DNA from 2 places in the Priestia sp. YIM B13552 genome. Region 1 is predicted to be linked to the other one. Evidence: a T-box and tRNA genes for the amino acid it is inferred to sense, from the RefSeq annotation. Region 1 holds a T-box; the other holds one or more tRNA genes.
What was found. The T-box of region 1 lies ahead of thrS (threonine--tRNA ligase). A T-box ahead of a tRNA ligase gene usually reads a tRNA of that ligase, here a tRNA-Thr.
Positions count from the first base shown of each region.

Region 2: it encodes a tRNA-Thr, which carries the amino acid that the T-box ahead of thrS (threonine--tRNA ligase) is inferred to sense. The anticodon was not compared.

Region 1 is NZ_JBHZOU010000003.1:404,812-416,283, reverse strand. It holds gene ACFX40_RS14265 (valine--pyruvate transaminase) at 1-522, shown strand, start outside; gene ACFX40_RS14260 (cell wall hydrolase) at 727-1,185, shown strand; gene ACFX40_RS14255 (hypothetical protein) at 1,328-1,528, shown strand; gene ACFX40_RS14250 (sulfatase family protein) at 1,693-3,435, shown strand; T-box leader at 3,838-4,063, shown strand; T-box leader at 4,101-4,329, shown strand; gene thrS (threonine--tRNA ligase) at 4,384-5,601, shown strand; gene ACFX40_RS14240 (hypothetical protein) at 5,773-5,979, opposite strand; gene ACFX40_RS14235 (amino acid permease) at 6,362-7,762, shown strand; gene ACFX40_RS14230 (MFS transporter) at 7,826-9,034, opposite strand; gene ACFX40_RS14225 (MarR family winged helix-turn-helix transcriptional regulator) at 9,291-9,752, shown strand; gene ACFX40_RS14220 (MMPL family transporter) at 9,749-11,472, shown strand, end outside.
Region 2 is NZ_JBHZOU010000002.1:216,451-227,922, reverse strand. It holds gene ACFX40_RS07245 (ATP-binding protein) at 1-869, shown strand, start outside; gene ACFX40_RS07240 (hypothetical protein) at 1,007-1,204, shown strand; gene ACFX40_RS07235 (TetR/AcrR family transcriptional regulator) at 1,212-2,114, opposite strand; gene ACFX40_RS07230 (DHA2 family efflux MFS transporter permease subunit) at 2,379-3,902, shown strand; gene ACFX40_RS07225 (aromatic ring-hydroxylating oxygenase subunit alpha) at 3,937-4,989, opposite strand; tRNA gene ACFX40_RS07220 (tRNA-Thr) at 5,200-5,272, shown strand; gene ACFX40_RS07215 (ABC transporter ATP-binding protein) at 5,538-6,488, shown strand; gene ACFX40_RS07210 (ABC transporter permease/substrate-binding protein) at 6,488-8,011, shown strand; gene ACFX40_RS07205 (YwaF family protein) at 8,290-9,036, shown strand; gene ACFX40_RS07200 (NAD(P)H-dependent oxidoreductase) at 9,177-9,695, shown strand; gene ACFX40_RS07195 (hypothetical protein) at 9,722-10,087, opposite strand; gene ACFX40_RS07190 (LCP family protein) at 10,302-11,033, opposite strand.

The DNA of each region.
Region 1 (11,472 bases):
CTTTCTAAAGCCGGATTGCCTGGAGAGAGAATAGGAATTGCTATAGGAAAAAGTGAGTTCATAAAAGTAATGGAAGCATTTCAATCAAATATTTTGATTCACTCTTCTAGGTTAGGTCAGCGAATGGTGGCTAGCACCTTAAAGAGCGGGCAGTTAGCCGGAATTTCAGCTGACTATATAAGAACTCATTATAAACAAAAACATGACTATTTAAAAAATCTTTTAACTACACGTATGCCGGATAATATTCCTTGGTATTTGCACAAAGCGGAAGGTTCGTTATTTGGCTGGCTTTGGTTAGAAGGTTTGCCTTTCAGTGATAGCGATCTATACAATAGATTAAAAGCAGAAAACTTGATTGTAGTACCAGGCGGCTCATTCTTTCACGGCAGCCAATCTTCTTCTCACAACCGGGAGTGCATTCGTATAAGTCTTACTGCTACAGATGAGGAGTTAAAGAAAGGAATTGATATTCTTTCTTCAGTAGTTAAGGAAATATACAGTTCAAACTTTATATTTTAAACAGAAAAAATAGAATTTCTTTAAGATTTAGAAGTGCAACTCATACGTAATCATAAAGGATTCTTTATAAGCTAAAGATTGTTTAAAGAAGACAATAACATCCAATTTCTTTTGGAATTGGATAATTTTTTGCAATGAAAGACTCCTATATTTCTGCTAGCATATGAACCACGTCAAGAAATAGCAAGGAGGCTTTTTATTTTTATGATAAAGAAACTAGTAATCGCTATAGCGATGCTTATCCCAAGTTTTGGTGCAGGTTACTCAGCATTTGCTGCAGCGCCCGCTCATGAACAGCACGTTCAAGTAAATAAAAATGATAAAGAATTATTAGCTCGTCTCGTATCAGCCGAAGCCAAAGGAGAGCCTTATGCAGGCAAAGTAGCCGTGGCGACAGTTGTATTAAATAGAGTCGACAGCAGCAAATTCCCGGACACTGTAAAAGGCGTTATTTATCAAAAAGGTCAGTATAGTCCGGTCAGCAACGGTCAAATTAATAAACCTGCAGACAAAGATTCAAAAAAAGCTGTAGAAGAAGCAATTAACTTCCAAGGTCAAGGAAAAGGTTCATTATTCTTCTTTAATCCTGATAAAACGGGAGATCAATGGCTGCGCCAAAAACAAGAAACAATTAAAATAGGAAATCATGTATTTGCAAAATAATAAAAAAGCTAATGGCTAGCTGCGCGCTGCTATTAGCTTTTTTAGTTATGTACATAAAATAAACAGTAGAACAACCTTTAAAATTAGAATTTTATGGTAAAATATAAAAAGTTATTTGTAATTAAAAATATGAGGTGATAACGTGAAAGAGAATATGATGTTTGCTTGGATAGCTTCATGGTTAGCTCTTGCTGGTCAGCTCGTTTTTTTTATGGGAGTAGCGCTTTTTACAGGGGATTGGCGCTACATGATGTGGAGTTTTATGATAAGTATAATTGTAGGTATACCTAGTATCATTGGCACCTATAAACGAAATCAGCAGCTAAAAGCTTACAAGAAATAAGGAATATCGTATTGAAACGAGTTATGAAAGACTTAGAGAAATCCTCCAAGTCTTTTTTTGTTTGGGTATAAAAAGATATGAACCGTACTCCGTTCTTCTAAAAAAAGTGCTTTTTACATAGTTTATCAATACAGAAAATTTGATAAACATGCGGAGGAGTAAACATGCAGAAACAGCCTAATTTTTTGTTGATTATCGTGGACGAGGAGCGGTTTCCACCCTTATATGAAAGTAAAGAACTAAAAAAGTGGCGAAAAAAACATTTAAAAGCACATGAATTTTTAAAACAGCATGGAATGGAATTTACCCGTCACTACGTCGGCTCTACAGCTTGTTCACCAAGTCGAGCTACATTGTTTACAGGGCAGTATCCTTCCTTGCACGGAGTTACGCAAACGCAAGGTATCGCAAAGAAGTCACAAGATCCTGATATGTTTTGGCTGCAGCCTAATACCGTCCCGATGATGGGAGATTATTTTAAGCAGGCTGGGTATCAAACCTTTTATAAAGGAAAATGGCACATTTCCGATGAGAACATCTTAATTCCAGGAACACATAATGTTTTTTCCAGCTACCAGATGCAAACAGGAATACCGGATCCGGAAAAAGAATGCCTCTATCAACGCGCTAATAAGCTTGAAAAGTTTGGTTTTTCAGGGTGGATTGGTCCAGAACCGGAAGGGAGAAACCCGCACAATTCTGGTTCATCTGCTGCCGTTGGAGTGAGCGGACGAGACGAAATATATGCAGAGGAAATCATAGAGCTTATTCAACGATTAGAACATCAAGCGACTGAGCAGCCTTGGCTCATGGTAGCTTCGTTTGTGAACCCGCATGACATTGCGCTGTTTGGAGCGATTACCAAACACCTTCCTATGTTTCAGTTTTCTATTGATGAGACGATTCCGAACATCGATCCGCCGCCTACCATTAGAGAATCTTTACAAACAAAGCCTAGTGCTCAAAGCAGCTATAAATACATCTATCCAAAAGCGCTGCAGCCAACGCCAAATTCTAGCTTCTACCGGCGCTTGTATTATCAGCTGCAAAAAAATGTTGATACACAAATTTTAAAAATTCTTCGGACCATGGAACAATCTTCGTTCTATGAAAATACAATTATTATTTTTACGTCTGATCACGGTGATTTGCTCGGAGCTCACGGGGGACTACATCAAAAATGGTACAACATGTATGAAGAATCTATTCACGTTCCGCTTCTCATTCACAACAAATGTTTGTTTACCAATTATCAACGTACAGACCTGATGACTAGTCACGTTGACTTGATCCCGACAATGCTTAGTTTAGCTAATATCGATGCTTCCGCTGTTCAAAAGCAATTACAAAAAAGTCATACGGAAGTACATCCATTTGTTGGGCGAGACCTGTCAGGTATACTTCGAGAAGAATCGTCTCTTGAGCAAGAGCAAACACCGATTTTCTTCATGACGGATGATGACCCGACAAAAGGACTTCACCAAACAAATTTTTTAGGAGAAAGCTACCCGTCAGTTGTTCAGCCTAATCACATTCAAGCGGTCATTGTCGAGTTTTCGTCAGCGGCAGGAAAGGAAATTTGGAAATACGCTCGCTATCATGATAATCCGCAATTTTGGTCAGCAGCTGACGAAAAAGATGAATTCATTCACGGAGAGCAATATGAAGATTACCCTGTAAGTTTTACTACCCTTAAAACAACCCGTGTTCCTGATCAAATTGAAATGTACAATTTGACCAAGGATCCGTTAGAAACAGTAAATCTGGCTCACCCGTATTTTTCGACAAATGAAACAAGGAAAATTCAGCGGCAGCTTGATGTTATTCTTAAAGAACAAGTTAGGAAAAAACGGATTTTTCCGCAAAGTGGAAGCATGCATGATGAGCTTTTGTCTAAAGATAGATAAAAAATAGTTTCTATGGATTCAAGTTAAATATTTGTGTGAGCAGAAAAAGGTGTATTTAATATTTTAGTATATAAATTAAAAACTTGATGATACTTGTGTTAGGTTACTTGTTCTGGTTTGGGGTAGTATTGGTTTCACTTCATTAATTCTGCTTAGATAAAACAAATAAGGACTTATAGCATCTTTCTTTTTCGCCTTTATTGCTGTGAAAATAGAGGTAAAAATAAGAATGGAATGTAGTCGTTAATAGTATAATAAAAAACTTTTTCAGTCCGTGTATTCTTAAGTAACTTTTCAAAAATTCAAGCATAAAGTAATTCTATACCATTTGAAAAATAAAAATTACTTCTTGACTTTTGTTAAATTTATACACTATAATCGCTTTTAACAACTAATAAACAGTATTTGGCAATGAAAAGGACACGAATTAGATGCTGTTTTCTTCGCAGAGAATAGGGCCACTGGCTGAGAGCCCTTAAGAAATCATCTAATTTACCACCTTAGAGCTATTGCAGGGAACGTGCATAACTGAAACTGCAATCGGTAAAACCGTTATCTTTTTAAGCGTAAAATACGTATGGGTATTTTACGGAATTAGGGTGGTACCACGGCCGCATTCGTCCCTTCACTAGGGATGAGTGCGGTTTTTTTGTAGAAAAAAGAATATACAAGCAATGAAAAGGACATGAATCATTTTTGAATTTTCTTTACAGAGAGTAGGGTCACTGGCTGAGAACCCTTAGAAAACGAAATGAATTTACCACCTTGGAGCTGCGGCGGGGAATGTGTATACACTGAAACCGCACCCGGTAAAACCGTTATCTTTTTAAGCGTAAAATACGTATAAGTATTTTACGGAATTAGGGTGGTACCACGGCCGCATTCGTCCCTTTACTAGGGATGAATGCGGTTTTTTTTGTTGAATAAAAACATATTGGAGGAATGAACATGTCAAAACAAATGGAAGCAGAAAAGCGAAATCATCAAAAGTTAGGTCAAGAACTGGAGCTGTTTATGTCAATGGAAGAAGCTCCTGGTATGCCGTTTTTCTTACCTAACGGAATGATTGTTCGAAATGAGTTAGAAAATTACTGGAAACAAAAGCATTATAAAGCAGGCTATCAAGAAATAAAAACACCCATCATGATGAAACAGGAGCTCTGGGAACAATCAGGGCACTGGGAGCACTATCATGAGAATATGTATTTTTCAAATGTTGACAAACAAAACTATGCGATTAAACCGATGAATTGTCCGGGAGCCATTTTATTGTTTAACAGCAAGCGAAGAAGCTACCGAGAACTTCCGATTCGATACGCAGAGCTTGGATTAGTTCATCGTCACGAGCTTTCTGGGTCTTTAAACGGCTTGCTAAGAGTCCGTTCATTCACACAGGACGACGCTCACTTATTCGTAAAGCTCAGTCAGATCCAAGCTGAAATTAGCCGCATTCTAGCGTTTATCCATGACTTTTACTCACATTTTGGCTTCGATTACAAAGTGGAGCTATCCACACGACCTGAAAAATTCATGGGAGATATTGAAACATGGAACCAAGCAGAAAAGGCGCTTCAATCTGTGTTAAGTGAAAAAGGCTTAGACTATCAGGTAAATGAAGGAGACGGAGCTTTTTATGGGCCGAAAATCGATTTTCATATTTTAGATTCCTTAGGTCGCAGCTGGCAGTGCGGAACAGTTCAGCTTGATTTCTTAATGCCGGAGAAGTTTGACTGTATGTATATTGGAGAAGACAATAAACCGCATCGTCCCGTAATGATTCACCGCGCTATATACGGTTCCGTTGAACGATTTATGGCCATCTTGATTGAACATTACGAAGGTCAATTTCCTCTTTGGCTGGCTCCTGTTCAATTTAAGCTTTTGCCTATTGCACCGCCGCACGTGGAATATGCATATAAAGTGAAACACGAGCTGGAGTTAAAAGGGTATCGTGTTGAAGTAGATGATCGCATTGAAAAAATAGGGCTGAAAATTCGAGAAGCAGAAATGCTAAAAGTTCCTTATATGGCTGTGATAGGAGATAAAGAAGTGGAAAATGAATCGCTTGCTATGCGAAAGCACGGGAAGAAAAATATAGGAACAGTAAGTGTGGAAGAGGCAGCTGTACACTTGAATAAAGAAAAGAATTCAAACAGAGTGTATTGAAGCTATTTACCTTACTAAATAGAAAAATCCGATTTTTTAAGTCGGATAGTGATTCCCTTCATTTTGTCTCACACCAAAATGAAGGGAATATTGAACTAGAAGGGTATAAGATAATATATATCAGCAGTATAACTTTTGCCTTAGACAAACGCCGGTATTTTATAAAAAAATTTATCTTATTCCATTCGAATCGTTTGTACGGGATGAAGCTGAAGCCTCACCTGATGGTTTGTTCATGTTTTGGTGCTCTCGCTTCTTTTTAGAAGGAGAGTAAAAAAGAAATTTAAACATAAAGTATACTCCTAATGCTAGTAAAATACAGCCAATAAGTAAGTTAATCATCTTTCTCCGCCCTTCATACACTTCAGTTTTCATCATTATAACACCCGGTAAGATAAAACATTCATCGTTCTGTAAATAATCTCTATGTCAGGAATTTATATCTGAAGATAGTTAGTAAAAAAATATCTAAAAATATATAAAATAATTTTTTAGAATATTATTTTTATTCAAACTTATTATACGTACGCACAATGATAATCTCTTTATTTAGTTTATAAATCCAAAACAGAGCAATACTAAGAAATCGCTTACAAAAACTCTTGAAATATATATAATGATATTAGTATACTAATAGACAAGTTAGTAATTATTTCTATATAATTACTTCTGTATCTGAAGTGAAAACGCGCAGCCCAATGGGAAAAGAAGTTATTTTCAAGTTTTAATGGATGAGTGGCAACAGAGAGGAGAGAGTGCAATGGGAAAACTATTTAAAAAGAAGTCAATCGAGCAATTATTAGAACAAAGTCAAAACAAATCTCTAGTCAAAACATTAGGAGCATTCGATTTGACTCTTCTTGGTATTGGAGCCGTAATCGGAACGGGGGTTTTGGTATTAACAGGCTTAGTAGCTGCTAACGATGCTGGACCAGCCGTTATTTTTTCTTTTATATTGGCTTCTATTGTATGCGGTTTTGCAGCGCTGTGCTATGCAGAATTTGCTTCAACTATACCTGTATCTGGTAGCGTTTACACCTATACATATGCAACCATCGGCGAAGTGGTAGCACACTTAATGGGCTGGACGTTGCTTTCGGTCTACTTGTTAACAATGTCAGCAGTAGCAAACGGCTGGTCTTCTTATTTTAACAACTTTTTAGAAGGATTTGGTTTTTCACTGCCAAAAGAATTGATTACAATCCCTGCAAATGGAGGTCTAGTAAACCTTCCTGCTATTTGTATTACGCTTCTTATTACATGGCTGCTTTCAAGAGGAACAAAAGAAAGTAAAAAAGTGAACAACTTTATGGTGCTTGTTAAATTGTTTATTATCCTTCTTTTTATTATTGTAGGAGCTTTTTATGTAAAACCGTCTAATTGGACACCTTTTATGCCTTATGGAATTGAAGGTGTTGTGACAGGGGGTGCGGCCGTATTTTTTGCTTTCTTAGGTTTTGATGCCTTATCTACATCAGCAGAAGAAGTAAAGAATCCGCAGCGTAATTTGCCCATTGGAATTATTAGTTCACTCGTGATCTGCACGATTATTTATGTAGCAGTATGCCTTGTTATGACAGGGGTTGTTTCTTATAAGGAACTGAACGTTCCAGAAGCAATGGCCTATGTTCTTCATTCAGTAGGACAAAATGCAGTGGCAGGAATTATTGCTGCAGGAGCTGTCATTGGAATCATGGCTGTTATTTTCGCCTACATTTATGCAGCAACACGCATTTTATTCTCAATGAGCCGTGACGGCTTGCTGCCAAAAGCATTTGCTAAAACAAATGAGAAAACAGGAGTTCCGACTCTTTCCACTTGGCTAGTAGGGATTATCGGAGCGTTAATTTCAGGGTTTATTGATCTAAAAGAACTTGCGAATTTAGCAAATATCGGTGCTCTTTTAACTTTCGGCATGGTGGGCGTCAGCATTATCATCTTACGTAAAACGCATCCAACTTTAAAACGCGGATTTACAATGCCGTTTGTCCCGATTTTACCAATTTTATCTGTATTATCTTGTTTATTTTTAATGATTAATCTTCCTAAAACAACATGGCTGTATTTTAGCATATGGATTGTGCTTGGTATATTTGTGTATATAGGTTATTCTCGTAAACACAGTCGATTAACAAGTAAAGAAATGAAAAAAGCGAGCTAGCAAAAAAAGAGCCTTTCATCCAAGAAAGGCTCTTTTTTTGCTTTTTGTTCAGTTGTTAGACAGTCAGGACGATTGTTCACTATGTTTTTTGCGTGTTTCCACAATAAAAAGACAAGTGCTAATAACAAAAGCCGTTCCTACAAAAATGGCGCCAACCCAAGGAAGTGAAGTAAGTCCCATATGGTTAATAATTACGCCTCCGAAAAAGGCGCCAAAAGCATTTCCTAAGTTAGCAAATGAGTGATTCGAAGTAGAAGCTAAAGCAGGTGCTTCCTGTGCTAAGTTCATAATTTTCACTTGAATACCAGGCATTACAGCAAAGGCTGCTGCTCCCCAGAAAAACAGCGTGATAATAGCTGCTGTTGGGCTTTTAACGGTAAACGTAAAAATAGTCAGCACAATACAAAGAAAAGCAAATATACCTACAACCGAAGGCATTAACTTCCAGTCTGCTAGCTTCCCTCCAACAACATTTCCGAGCGTAACGCCGCATCCATATAATACAAGTATCCACGTAACACTATGTTCACTTACTCCTGTAACGTCTTCAAGAAGCGGTGTAATGTACGTAAATACAGTAAATAAACTGCCGCATCCTATCGCGCTTAAAAGAAGCATCACAAGAAGTTTTGGTTGAGTAAAAGCAGCAAACTGCTGTTTTAGACCCGTTAATTTGTCTTGACCAAGCTTTGGGATAAACAGAATAATACCGATAAATGCAATAATCCCCATGATCGTAATAGCCCCAAACGAAGCTCTCCAGCCTAAGTGTTGGCCAATGAATGTTCCCACAGGAACGCCAATGATATTTGCAATGGTTAAACCTGCCATCATCGTTGCGACAGCACTTGCACGTTTATGAGGTTGTACGAGCCGTGAAGCAATAACAGCGCCTACTCCAAAGAAAGTACCGTGACATAATGCCGTAACTAAACGAGCTCCCATTAAAATTCCATAGCTGGGTGCAATAATAGCAATTGCATTTCCGAGAATAAATAAAAGCATAAGTAAACAAAGCAGAAGCTTTTGAGGAAGTCGATGAGTAAAAATGGTTAAAATTGGCGCGCCGATTGCTACTCCTAAAGCATAGCTTGTAATTAGCTGTCCAGCAGTCGAAATGCTAACATGAAGGTCTTCCGCAACGTTAGGCAGTATCCCCATAATAACAAATTCCGTCATTCCAATAGCAAAAGCTCCAAGAGTCAATGAGATGAGAGCAATTGGAAAGGAATCTTTCTTACTGACCTGCTCATTAGCATGCATTGTATTCATGTGTGATCACCCTTTCTGTGTATAAAATTTATATCTCCTTGAAAAGAAGTCAATTACTAATAATACTTAAGTGAGGGGGCTTTGACAACCAAAAAAGCTGATGTAAGCGGTATCTTTCGAGATTTCTATTTATCTTTATCATATATGAAGACAGTCAGACATAAATTTATTGACAGAATAAAGTTTAGTCCTATAAACTATTTTTAAAGTCGAATAGTTTATACCTATAAACTAAATAAGCAAAGGAGGGAAAGAAGTGACAAAAAGCAAGTTATATCAAGCTGTAGAACTTTTTGAAGAAGTGCTGTTTGTAGGAACAGAAGTAATTCATAGAGAGCTCAGCCATAACCTCTTTGAACATGTCTCTAGGCAGCAGTTTGATTTGTTAAATAGTTTAATGATTAAAGGTCCATCTTCACCTGGCAGTCTTGCTGTCTTGCAAGGTGTTCATAAAAGTGCTATTTCGAATCGAATCAAAAAGCTGCTCGAAAAAGGGCTTGTGGAGTGGGACACTAATGAACTAGAGAGCGATAAACGTTCTAAGCTTATTAAGATTACGGCTGAAGGAGAAAAAGTAATAAATGACGGAAATGCCGCGTGTTTTAGTATCATTGAGAATTTGTTTGATGATGTAGAAGAAGAAAAAATAGATACATTTATTGAAATTCTTACAATGGCAAAAGAAAAGTTAACTACAAAAGGGGAACGCAAAGAATGAAATTTATTGTGAAATTTAAATGGGTGATTGCGGCCTTTATTTTAGCTTTAACAGTTATATTGATGCTAACGTCACCAAATTTAACAAAGCTCGCAAGTGAAAAAGGACAGTCTCAGCTTCCCGACGATGCCGTTTCATCCAGAGCCAGCCAAATTCTAAAAAATGCTGGAGAAGACAGTAATACCATCAGCATGGTTATCAAGTTAGATAACGCATTAGATAAAGATAGCGAGAAACAAATACAGAAAATCATTGATAAGACAGAGAAAATTAAAGGTGTAAAAGATGTCACAACGCCTTTAACAGATGATCAAGATGTTCGTAATCAATTAATGTCTAAAGACAAAAAAACCGTTTTAGTTCCGGTTACTGTCAGTGGATCGGATGAAAAAGTTGAAAAAATAGCAAATCAGATTTATGATAGCGTGCCAAAAGACACTACGGCATATGTAACGGGTGCATCTCTTATTAATCAGGATTTTGCACACAGTTCAGAAGAAGGGTTAAAGAAAACTGAGTTTATTACTATCTTTTTGATTTTAGGTTTGCTTTTACTCGTTTTCCGTTCAGTCGTGACGCCGTTTATTCCTATTTTAATTGTGGGAATCACATACTTAATCAGTCAATCGTTACTAGGGATTTTAGTTAAAAATGTCGATTTTCCAATCTCAACGTTCACGCAAACGTTCTTAGTAGCTATTTTGTTTGGAATTGGTACGGATTACTGCATCCTTTTACTTAATCGTTTCCGTGAAGAATTGGCAAACGGACATGATAAAGTAGAGGCCACGATCACGGCTTATCGTACAGCAGGAAGAACGTTATTTATCAGTGGAATTGCTGTATTTATTGGGTTTGCAGCCATTGGATTTGCCAAGTTTGCCATTTTCCAGTCGGCTGTCGGAGTAGCAGTGGGGGTAGGTGTACTGCTAGTCATTTTATTTACTCTGCTTCCACTTTTTATGGTTACGCTTGGAGAAAAATTATTTTGGCCGTCTAAAAAAGTGGCTTCTCATAGCGATAATAAGCTGTGGGGCTTTTTAGGGAAAAAGGCAGTGGCGCGACCGTTCGTGTTTTTAGTCATTACAGCGATTATTACCGTGCCTTTTATTGTAACGTACGACTCAAAAGTATCGTTTGATTCTACTGCTGAAATAAGCAGTGATTATAAATCTATAAAAGGACTAAACGCTATCAGTGATGCACTCGGAGAAGGAAAAGCGTTTCCTGTCAATGTTATTATTAAAGGAGATAAAGAGTTAACAAAGGCAGATGTTATTCCTTATTTAGGAAATATAAGCAAAGCAATTGAAAAAGTGGATCACGTAGATTCTGTTATGACTATCACACAGCCTACCGGAGAAAAGATTGATGATTTATACGTTAATTCACAGCTAGGCTCCGTATCAGACGGAATCAAAGATGCTGTTAAAGGAATCGGAGATGTAGAAAAAGGATTAAGTGATGTTGAAAAAGGGCTAAATCAAATAGCTGACCAAACGGGTTCTGCTTCTAAAGAGAAATCTGGAGGGTCACTTGCACCTGCTGTAGACGGATTAGCTCAAATTAATCAACAGCTGCAGCTTGTCAGCGCTCAGCTCTCTACAACAGGAACTGTGCAGCAAGCGGTTCCGCAGCTTGTTGCAATCAGTAAACAGCTTACTACCATTCAAACCGGTCTCCAACAAGCAAATGAGAATCTTTCAGCTCAGCAAGGTCA
Region 2 (11,472 bases), on a different contig from region 1:
AAAATAGAATTATCGTGAGCACCTGTCTTAGTATAATCGGTTCTTTATTAGCTATGCTTGTATCTATTTTTGTCTTGCACGTCACAAGCATTCCTATTAGCGTGTGGGTTCAATTCGCGATTTTAGATGTAGCAGGCATGTTTGTAATTACCATACTGTGGGAAGCGATACGGGCAAATTTACTAGTGCTGCAGCGCCTGATGAAAGCAGAGAAACTAGAAATTGTCAGTCATTTAGCTGCCAGCATCTCTCATGAAGTACGAAATCCTCTAACGGCAAGCAGAGGATTTATGCAAATGCTGCAAGAAGATGAAAAAGAACCTGCTAAAAAACGCTACATTTCCATTGCGATTAATGAACTAGACCGCGCAAAAGAAATCATTGATGATTACTTGCTGTTTGCCAATTCTGCACCAGAACGAAATGAAAAAATGAATATTTCAGAAGAGATCCATCACGTCACCCATATTATGACTCCTCTTGCTAATATGAATGGAGTCGCGATTGATTTTACATTTGATGAAGAAGTGAAGTGCTTCGTAATGGGAGAAAGAAGAAAGCTTCAGCAGTGTTTAATCAATTTATTTAAAAATAGTATTGAAGCGATGCAAGACGGAGGCACGTTAACTATTAAAGTAGGAAAAGAAGGCGGAGCTGTTATTGTGGATATTATTGATACGGGCTGCGGCATGACGCAAGAACAAATCAACCGGCTAGGTGAACCGTATTTTACAACAAAAGAAAAAGGTACGGGACTTGGAACGATGGTATCTTTCAGCATTATTCATTATATGAAGGGAAAAGTGAGTGTGTCTAGCGTAAAAGGAAAAGAAACGTGCTTTTCACTTGAGTTTCCACTTTGTGAATAAAAAGGTCGGGACAAAAGTTATTTAGTTGAAGGAAGATCCGAATGCGTTTGATTCTTGAGGGAGAATCAAACGCATTCGGATTTTTTCATTGGCAGGGTAAATGTAGGTTTCATCTATTTAGTCGCTTCTAGCGGTTGATGGGAGGGCAAGGCGAAGACTCCTGCAGGAAAAGCGGCACAGGTGAGAGCCCACAGGAGCGTACGCGACGAGGAGGCTTACCGGCCGCCCGCAGAAAGCGAAGTCTTGCACGGAAATTAACTGCGATGTCTCAAGCGATTCAGCTCATGTATCCCATTTATTCGACTTTAAATTGGAATGATTTAGTTACGTCTTAATCTCTTTTTAATGAAGTTCACTCACATACTGATCAATCATCGTCTGTAAATCCTCTAGCGTTGTCTTACTTTCGTCGACAGACAGCTGCTCTAACGATTGAAGGGCACTATCAACAACAAACTTGCGGGGATTTGATTGTTTAAACAGCTCTTCTTCAATAAAACTAATAAGCTCTGTGCATTTTTGACGTTCGAATTCATCCGTAAATTGTTTGTGAACCTGTTTTTTTAAATCGATAAGTGCTGCGGAAATGTCCTGTTCTATTTGATTTTTAGTATTCGGGCAAGATGGAAGCCATTCTTTAATCGTTTGCGGATCGAGCAAAATGTCTCTTGAATTTGCTACTTCGTCTACAAGAGGAAGCAGGCGCTTGACACTGTAGCTTATGATCTCATGCGGGTCAGTATTTGTGCCGTTAACCATAAAATTATAGTGAAAGTTGCGATGAAGCATGCCAAGAAACATAATTGCACAATCTAGCAGGTACGGTTTCTTTTCTTGTCCAAATAAATCAATGAACCGCTTGTAAACCCAGTTTACTTCAACAAACTGGGTTTTTTTTATGTATGCTTTTAAATCGGGATCATTGGAAACAAATACTTCTTCAAGTAATGTGAAAAATTTATGTTTATGATGGTTTTTCATCTGTGCATCAATCTGTTTAACAAATACATCTACATCGGTCAGGCTTTTACCAACCAGCAGCTGATTCCGCTCTTGTTCAATTGTTGTATGAAGCCAGGTGAAAACAGCGATTAATAATTCATTTTTTGAAGAAAAATAGTTGTAGAATGTTCCTTTCGAAATGCCGCTATAATCAATGATGTCTTGAATAGATGTAGCTTGAAATCCTTTTTCAACGAAGAGATGGTGTGCATTTTTTACAACTTGCTCTTTTCGGTTATTCATTATTATCACCTGAATGTAAAATTAGACTCATGGTCCAACTTTATGATACATGATTTAAAACGTTTACACAAATGTTCTTTTCAAAAAATGGACGATATCACGACAATATATTGATATAAAAGGATTATAGAACTGAAAAAGTCGATAAAATAAAGGACATGAACGCAAGATTTTTCGCTTGCATAAATTGAACTCACAGTATAATATACTCTATGTAGAACATGTGTCTAAAAAAATGAACTTATAGTATAAGGAGGTACAATAATGAGTCAATCGATAAATCAAATGGAAAAGCCGCCTTATGGCATAATTGCTATTTTGTTAATTGGCGCTTTTATCTCATTGTTGAATGAAACGTTATTAAATGTGGCGCTTCCGTCTATTATGAAAGACTTAGATGTGACAACGTCAACTGTCCAGTGGCTTTCTACTGGTTATATGTTAGTGAATGGTATTATGATTCCAACTACCGCTTTTTTAATTCAGCGCTATTCTGTCAGAGGCTTATTTTTAACGGCGATGACTTTATTTACAGCAGGAACAATACTTGCCGGTGCTTCGCCCGTATTTTCGGTCTTGTTAACCGCTCGTATTATCCAAGCATCAGGTGCAGCCATTATGATGCCGCTTTTAATGAACGTATTGCTCACAAGTTTTCCGTTAGAAAAACGCGGAGCTGCGATGGGGATTTTTGGTTTAGTTATGATTTTTGCTCCGGCAATTGGCCCTACCTTATCAGGGTGGCTAATTGAACACTATGAGTGGAGAATGCTGTTCCACCTTGTTACGCCAATCGCTGCAATTGTATTAATAGGGGCTTTCTTTCTATTAAAAGACAAAAAAGAAAAAGTGGAAATCAATTTGGATTTTTTATCTCTTTTGTTATCTACAATTGGATTTGGAGGACTTCTATACGGATTTAGCTCGGCAGGGGATAAAGGCTGGGATTCTGTGGAAGTGTACGGCACGATTATCGTAGGAGCTGTGGCTCTGATTTTATTTATTACGCGTCAGTTCAAGCTTAAAACACCTATGCTTGAATTCCGCATTTTTAAATATCCAATGTTTGCTTTATCATCAACGATTTCAATGGTGATCACAATGGCATTATTCTCAGCCATGCTGCTAATGCCAATTTATGTTCAAACGGTACGAGGCATTTCTCCGCTTCATTCAGGATTACTAATGCTTCCAGGTGCGCTGCTAATGGGCGTGATGTCACCGATTACCGGGAAATTATTTGATAAATTCGGAGCGCGTGCACTAGCTGTAACGGGTCTAACGATTACAGCCGTTACGACGTATTTCTTCAGTAACTTAGAGCTTGATACGACGTATACAACGCTCATTACGCTTTACACGCTTCGCATGTTCGGAATGTCTATGGTGATGATGCCGGTTATGACAAACGGATTAAATCAGCTGCCGCAGCGCTTTAATCCTCATGGTACTGCGATGAATAACACGCTTCAACAAGTATCGGGAGCTATTGGTTCGGCTCTTTTAGTAACGGTGATGTCAAACCGTACGGCTACGCATGCAAAAGAGCTCGCTCAAGATGCAATGAGCGGAGCGGGAGCAGCGAATGCAACCGCAGCCGGGGCAGCTCAAATGAAAGAACAGATTGGGATGCAGGCAATGGTACAAGGGATTAACGATGCGTTTGCCGTCTCAGTAGTACTAGTGGTGGTTGCCTTAATTCTTTCATTGTTTATGAAACGCGCCACGCCGGCAAGTGAAGATGAAGTGGTAAAGGAAAAAGCAGGACGCGAGCAGTTTGCTAAATGAAAAAGAAATCCCCGCTGAGACAGCGGGGATTTCTTTAGCTTGTATATCTAAAGCTTAAGCCCATTTTCTTTAATAATTTCCGGTAGCCGATGGACGTTTGATCAGCCATAATATGCGCTTCCATCTGCAGGTCTAAAGGCAAGTCTTCAGGCTTTTGGTTTTCAACCATTTCACGGTCTTCGTCAAAGACCCGAAGGTTAAAGTCATACACACCTTCAACGGGAGAATCTTTGTCAAAGTTTCGAGCGATTGGTGCGAATAAACGTGTTTCGCGGGCTGAAATAGGAGAGACTGCATTCATAATCCACAGCTCTGCGCCTTCTGGGAAGTATACTTTTAGCGTAGCTGTAAACGGCGGATAAACATCAAAGACGCGAAGCCATTTAAAATCAGGTGGATTTAAATGCTGCTGTTCTTTGGAATAATTGCTCACGGTGCTTGTATATTCTACATGAAGCCCATAATCTGTATCGCTTACTTTATATTTAGGCACAAAGGCGTTGTTTCGATCACCAAATGTGTCCGTGTGAACCCAGGCAAAATGAGCTACGTCTAAAAAGCCTTCCATTTGACGACCGGCCGAACCCATGATATCAAAGCTCGGACAAACAATCTGCTGAAAATCAGGATCCTCCCACGCATCGAAGTAAGGCAGGTTATCTTGTTCTCCTGTCAGGGAAGTCCACACTAATCCAAATCGTTCAATAACTGGATAGACGGCCATACACAAGCGGGGAGAAATGTTGGCATCAGGGTGAGCTGGAATCGACGTGCATGCGCCGTCCGTTGCATAGCGGAAGCCGTGGTAAGGACAGACAATTTCATCATCTTCCACCCAGCCCATGCTAAGCGGGGTGCCTCGGTGAACGCATAAATCACGAGCTGCTACTACTTTGTGTGTGGTACGGTATAGAACTAGATTTACATCTAGCAGTTTTACGGACGTTGGTTTCTCTGTTACATCACTGCAGCGTGCGACGGGGTACCAATACTTAGCGAGCGTCGTCCAATCTTCCAGGCTGAACGTGCAGTCTCTTGGGTAGGGAGTTGCCGTTTTTGATTTTGTCATGGTTGGTTGTTGTTCCATCTATTTTCTTCCCTTCTTTTGTAAGCTCTTTTACTAAGGGTAATATAAAAAAAGAAAATTCACACAATTTATGTAAGGAGTTCTAACATAAAATATGGAACTTTGTAGAAAGTGAGAATTTCAGAAGACGCAAATTAGAGAATATATCAATAAAAAAAATTAAAAAAGCGCTTCCTAAATGAATTTAAACGTGATATAATTTTCCAAGACGCTGGTGTAGCTCAGTAGGTAGAGCACTTGCATGGTAAGCAAGAGGTCGCAGGTTCGATCCCTGTCGCTAGCATACTAAAAAACCTTCTTTCTTGTTGAAAGAAGGTTTTTTTATTTGTGTCGGCTTTAAAATTATTCTCCAAATTATTCTTTCCTGCCTTGTGAAAACTTTAACAGTTTGATAGCCTTACTAGGAGGCTGTGAGAAAATATGTGTATCTTTTCCACTATGTCTTATGAATCATATTTAGAAATATTCTTAAAAGAATGTTTATTGCCTCTAAGTATTGGGTACACGAAACTAGGGCTTAAATTTCAACAGGGAGTGTGAACGATAATTTGATTACGTTTAAGAATGTGTCAAAGCAATATCCAGACGGTACGACCGCCGTGAAAAATATTAATCTAGAAATTAAAGAAGGAGAGTTTTTCGTTTTAATTGGTCCGAGTGGGTGTGGGAAAACAACCACCTTAAAAATGATTAACCGTCTCCATGATATTACCGAAGGAGAACTATACATAAAAGATAAGCTCGTATCGGACCACAACATACATGAGCTACGCTGGAACATTGGTTATGTCCTACAGCAGATTGCTCTTTTTCCTCATATGACCATTGCTGAAAATATAGCCATTGTACCCGAGATGAAGCATTGGAAGAAAAATAAAATCAAGACGCGCATTGATGAACTGCTTACCTTGGTAGGACTAGACCCAAAGCAGTATCGAAACCGAAAGCCGTCTGAGCTCTCAGGTGGCCAGCAGCAACGTGTAGGTGTAGCACGTGCCCTCGCAGCTGATCCCCCCGTTATTTTAATGGACGAACCCTTTAGTGCCCTCGATCCGTTAAGCCGCGAACAGCTTCAGCAAGATGTTATTAGCTTAAAAGAAAAAATCAAAAAAACATTTGTGTTTGTTACGCACGATATGAGCGAAGCCATGACGCTTGGAGATCGTATCTGCCTAATGAAAGATGGGGAAATTGTTCAAGTTGGAACCCCGGAGGAATTCATTCAAAAGCCTAAAAATGAATTTGTAAAAACATTTATTGGGAATCAAGGAAATACTTTATTTGAGACATTGGATATGTTTGTCAAAGAAAGTGAACAGCCAGACGTAGAACCTACTGAAGAGCTAGCTTCAACCGCTACTGTTCAGCAGGCAATGGACGCCCTTTACGACCATGAAGCAATAGCCGTGAAAAAAGGGAGCAAACGTATTGGCGTTGTAACGCGCAAAACTCTATTAGCGTTTCTTTCTGATAAAACGAAAGAAGGAGAAACGCTGTAATGAATGCACTAAGCACATTATTAGATCAACGAGGAGATGCACTGTTTCAAGCTCTTCTTGAACACATTCAAATTTCAGTACTGGCTCTTGTTATCGCCGTATTAATTTCAGTGCCGCTCGGACTGTACTTAACGAGGCATGACCGCATTGCTGAACCGATCATTGGTGTAACAGCCGTACTGCAAACCATTCCTTCACTCGCTTTATTAGGATTACTGATTCCTCTTGTCGGAATTGGAACCTTTCCCGCGGTTATTGCACTGTTTTTATATTCGCTTCTTCCTATTGTACGAAATACATATACCGGAATTAAAGAAGTGGACCCATCTTTAATTGAAGCATCCAAAGCCATGGGGATGAACTCATGGAGACGATTAATTAAAGTAGAACTTCCTCTAGCGCTTCCTGTCATTATGGCCGGAATTCGCACAGCGATGGTACTCATTATTGGTACAGCAACAATCGTGGCTCTTATCGGAGCGGGCGGACTCGGAAGCTTAATTTTGCTTGGTATTGACCGAAGCGATAATAGTTTGATTTTATTAGGAGCCATTCCAGCAGCATTATTAGCGCTTATTTTTGATGGAATTCTGCGAACGATTGAACACTCAGCTAAAAAAGGGTCCAAAAAACGCTCGTTTATTATGATCCTCGTATTAATACTCATTCTTGTTTCTCCGTTTGCAGCGATGAGCGCAACAAAACCAGACCTTGTTATCGGAGGGAAAATTGGTGCAGAACAAGATATTTTAATTAATATGTACAAAGAATTAATTGAAGATCAAACCGATATGAAAGTAAATCTTCGTTCGTCGCTTGGGAAAACGGTATTTGTATTTGAGGCTCTGCGTAACAAGGAAATTGATTTGTACCCTGAATATACGGGTACAGCCATTGTGACGCATCTAAAGGAACAGCCGGACAGCAAAGATGAAACAGAGGTGTACAAGCAGGCAAAAGAAGGATTTCAAAAGAAATTCGGCCTTGTCTATTTAGATCCAATGAAGTTTAATAATACGTACACATTGACCGTGACAAAAGAATTTGCCAAAGAAAACAATCTAACGACTGTTTCAGATTTGGCAAATGCAACAGATAAAGTAAAAGCAGGATTTACGCTTGAGTTTAAAGATCGTGAAGACGGCTATGTAGGCATTCAAAAAGAATATGGCCTTACCTTCCCGAATATTAAAACGATGGAGCCGAAGCTTCGCTATCGCGCTGTAGAAAAAGGCGATATTAACATGCTTGATGCTTACGCAACGGACCCTGAAATCAAACAGTTTGGTTTAAAAGTCTTAAAAGACGATCAGCAGTTCTTCCCTCCGTATCAAGGAGCGCCTGTGCTTCGTGAAGATACGCTAAAAGAGCACCCTGAACTGAAAAAAATCTTAAATCAACTGGGCGGTAAAATCAGTGATGACGAAATGCGTGAAATGAACTATCAAGTAAATGCGAAAGGAAAAACGGCTGAAGAAGTTGCTCATCAATTCTTAGTGAAAAAAGGATTAATTAAAGAGTAAAAACGAAGAAACAGAGCTAGGACAACAGTATGTTAGTTGAAAGAAGATCCGAATGATGAATCGTTCGGATCTTTTTAGTTTAGTTGTTTCTAGCAGTTGATTTCCCTGCAAGAAGGGATCTATACTCGATTATTTACTCCATTCGTCCGTCTTTAGATTGGCGTGATTTTGTTATGTCTCAATCTCTTTTTAATGCGAGAGAAGCATTAATGAAAACGAGGTCTTATGAACAAGCTAAAGGTACCGAATTTGTTTTCTGATGGAAGGAAGGCGCTTTTATGAATTCATTTTTTACGTGTCATCCTGTACAACATTCCTTTCAGCTTTTTTCAGTTGAACATCTTGTAACTTTAGCTATTATCGTGATCATAGGAGCATTTATTTTTTTGTGTCGAAAGCAGCTGCGAAAAAAGAGGTTTGTGTTTATTTTGCTTTCACTTATTCTAATTGCTTCAGAAACAGCCTACCAGGCTTGGGAAATCGGATGTCATCAGTGGTCTACTGAAACTTCCTTGCCTCTTCAGCTCAGTGATATAGTCGTGCTGCTGGCTGCTGTTATGCTGATAACCAAAAGCAGGTTTCTTTTTTATTTTGTGTACTTCGCCGGAATCAGCAGCTCTGTTCAAGCGATGATTACCCCAGACCTTGGCGGCTATGCGTATGCCCAGTTTCGCTATGTGCAGTTTTATGTATCGCATGGCGGTGTGGTACTTGCTTGCTGTATGCTAATTGCTGTCTGCAAATATGAGCCAACGTTTCGTTCTTTATGGGTAAGCGTAGTAGTTGTTAATCTGTACGGAGGTTTTATCTATGTCATGAATCGTTTACTCCATGCGAATTATTTATACATGATGAAAAAGCCAGAGCACGCTTCCTTGCTGGATGTTCTTGGACCTCATCCTTGGTATTTAGTATGGATTGAGGGAATTATGATTCTTAGCTTTCTTGTCCTTTATCTGCCGTTTTGGGTACATAAAAAAATTAAAGGTGATAAAAGCAAAGTCAATTTTGTTGAAGCAAAATGATAATACTGGTAGTTTATAAGTGTAAACTAACTCGGATTTCCTGAAGGAAAAGGAAAGAATGACTGAACGAGCTGTGAGAGGCAAGCGTAAAAAATAGAAAAGAAAAAAGCAAGCACAGACATCAGAAGGAGAGTATCAAAATGAAAACACTGGTTATTTTAGCGCACCCAAACTTAGCATCTTCTCGTATTAATAAAGCGTGGGCAGAGCGAGTGAAAAAAGAAGAGAATGTGTACGTTCATGATTTATACGCAAACTACCCCGATTTCAAAATTGATGTAGAAAAAGAGCAGGAGTTAGCTGTTCAATTCGATCGTATTGTTTTTCAATTTCCATTTTACTGGTACAGCTCACCAGCACTCTTAAAAGAGTGGCAAGATGTTGTCTTAACATACGGATGGGCTTATGGAAGCAAAGGTACTAAACTTCAGGGAAAAGAGTTTGTCGTAGCTACTTCGACAGGAGGCCCTGCGGAAGCTTATCAAGAAGGGGGATACAACCGCTACCCAATGAATCATCTGCTTCTTCCGTTTCAAGCTACGGCAAATTTAACAGGTATGAAGTTCCAAACGCCATTTCTATTTCAAGGAGCAGGCGGTGAGCTGAGCGACAAAGTCATTCAAGATAGTGCTGAAAGCTACGCTCAATTACTAAGGTAATAAAAAAAGCCGCGTTAACGCGGCTTTTAATTTACATTTGTTCGTGAAAAAGAAGTAAGCAACTTTTGAGGAGCGATATCTAATCCTTCAATTAGTAATCCTGTCATAGCCGTTAGACTCCCGACTTCAAATGATTCCCCCGCTCTCCAAAATGCGGATTCACCTTGTTTGATATAAATTTTCAGTCCGTTATCGCCAGCTACCCAGCCTTCCCCGTGAACGACTAGTAGAAGCTGTGGAATCGTAGCTTCTTGACGGGGGGTATAATCATTTTCTTGAAAAGATAAAAAGCTGATTTTGACATCTCCAGTATGAGAAAGCAAGGGGTTTACTTTATAGGTAGAATGAAGAAAGGAACGCTCTTCTTCAGATTGAAAACCATATAATTTCATACGTTCATCTCCTTGAATCAAAAATATAAAAAAGAAGTCCTTCTCTTTTCATATACGCCTGTAACAGCAAAAATAGAACTTCAAAGAAATAGCTGTTTCCTGGAAAATGACTTCATTTTTTGTCGAAGCTGAAAATTTTTTGAAGGATAGGGAGGAAAAACAGAAGTTTTTTTGAATAGTATAAAAAAAGGTGTCCGCTAATGGACACCTTTTCCTAATTTAAAAATGACTGTAACGCTTGTTTGTTTTCTTCAAGGTCGATGCTTAAAACAGCACCAATACCGGATACTCGTTCATTTGAATAGGAACCTTCGACCGGTAAACGAAGAGATTTTAAATCTGGCTGATTCCCAACTAAGAAATCTTTTCCTATCACGATAAATGTTTTTGGCGGAATATTTGTATCCACATATGGATCAATGACGCCCCATAGCTTAGGAGCTTTCGCCAGCGTCTTTACTTGAAGAGCTTCATCCATTAATTTACCTATTACTTCTTGTTGACGCTTCACGCGCCCGAAATCACTTTGGCTATCATGTCGGAATCGCACGTATCCTAGTAATTTATCTCCGTGAAGAGTTTGTTTTCCAGGTTTTAGCGTCATGCCAATTCCTGATGACATTTCGTGCGGCACGGTAACCGTAATTCCCTCAGGGGCAATCGTATCGGCAACTTTAGAAAAACCTTTAAAATCAACAACGGCATAATAGTTTACATCTACGCCGAAATTTTCTTTAATTGTCTTACGCATTAATTCAGGCCCGCCAAATGCATAGGCTGAATTTAATTTGTTTTTGCCATGTCCAGGAATATCCACATATGAATCACGCATCAAAGAAATAATTTTAGGCTGATTGCTGTCTTTGTCATAATGAGCAATCATGATTGTATCGGCACGCGAATGTTCTTCACCTCGAGAGTCAATTCCAAGAAGCAGTACATTCATGCTATCTAAATTGGCACTTGCACCATTAAAATCAAATTGTCCATCTTTCCCAAAAGCTCCGTCTGCTTCTGCTAACCCTTGTTGGTATTGATAATACACATACGCACCAGCGGCGATTACAAGAATGAGAAAGAAAAGAAGTAGCTTTCTAAAGCGTTTCTTTTTTCTTTGCTTTTTTCTTTTATGTTGTTTACGTTCTGTACGTTCTTCCAAATGTCTCACCATCGCATTCAAAAATATTAATACTTTTTTGTTTGAAACCAATTATGCAAAAAATTATAAAACGACATAATAAAATTACCACTAAGGAATTAGATTAGCAAGTACGTTCACTAGTAAATCTGCGAAGACAGCTAAAATGAGAGAAGTGTACAAATAGAAGAAAGAGGAAATAAAGGTTATTTTTTTCGAGGATATTTGTTATAATCTATCATAGTTA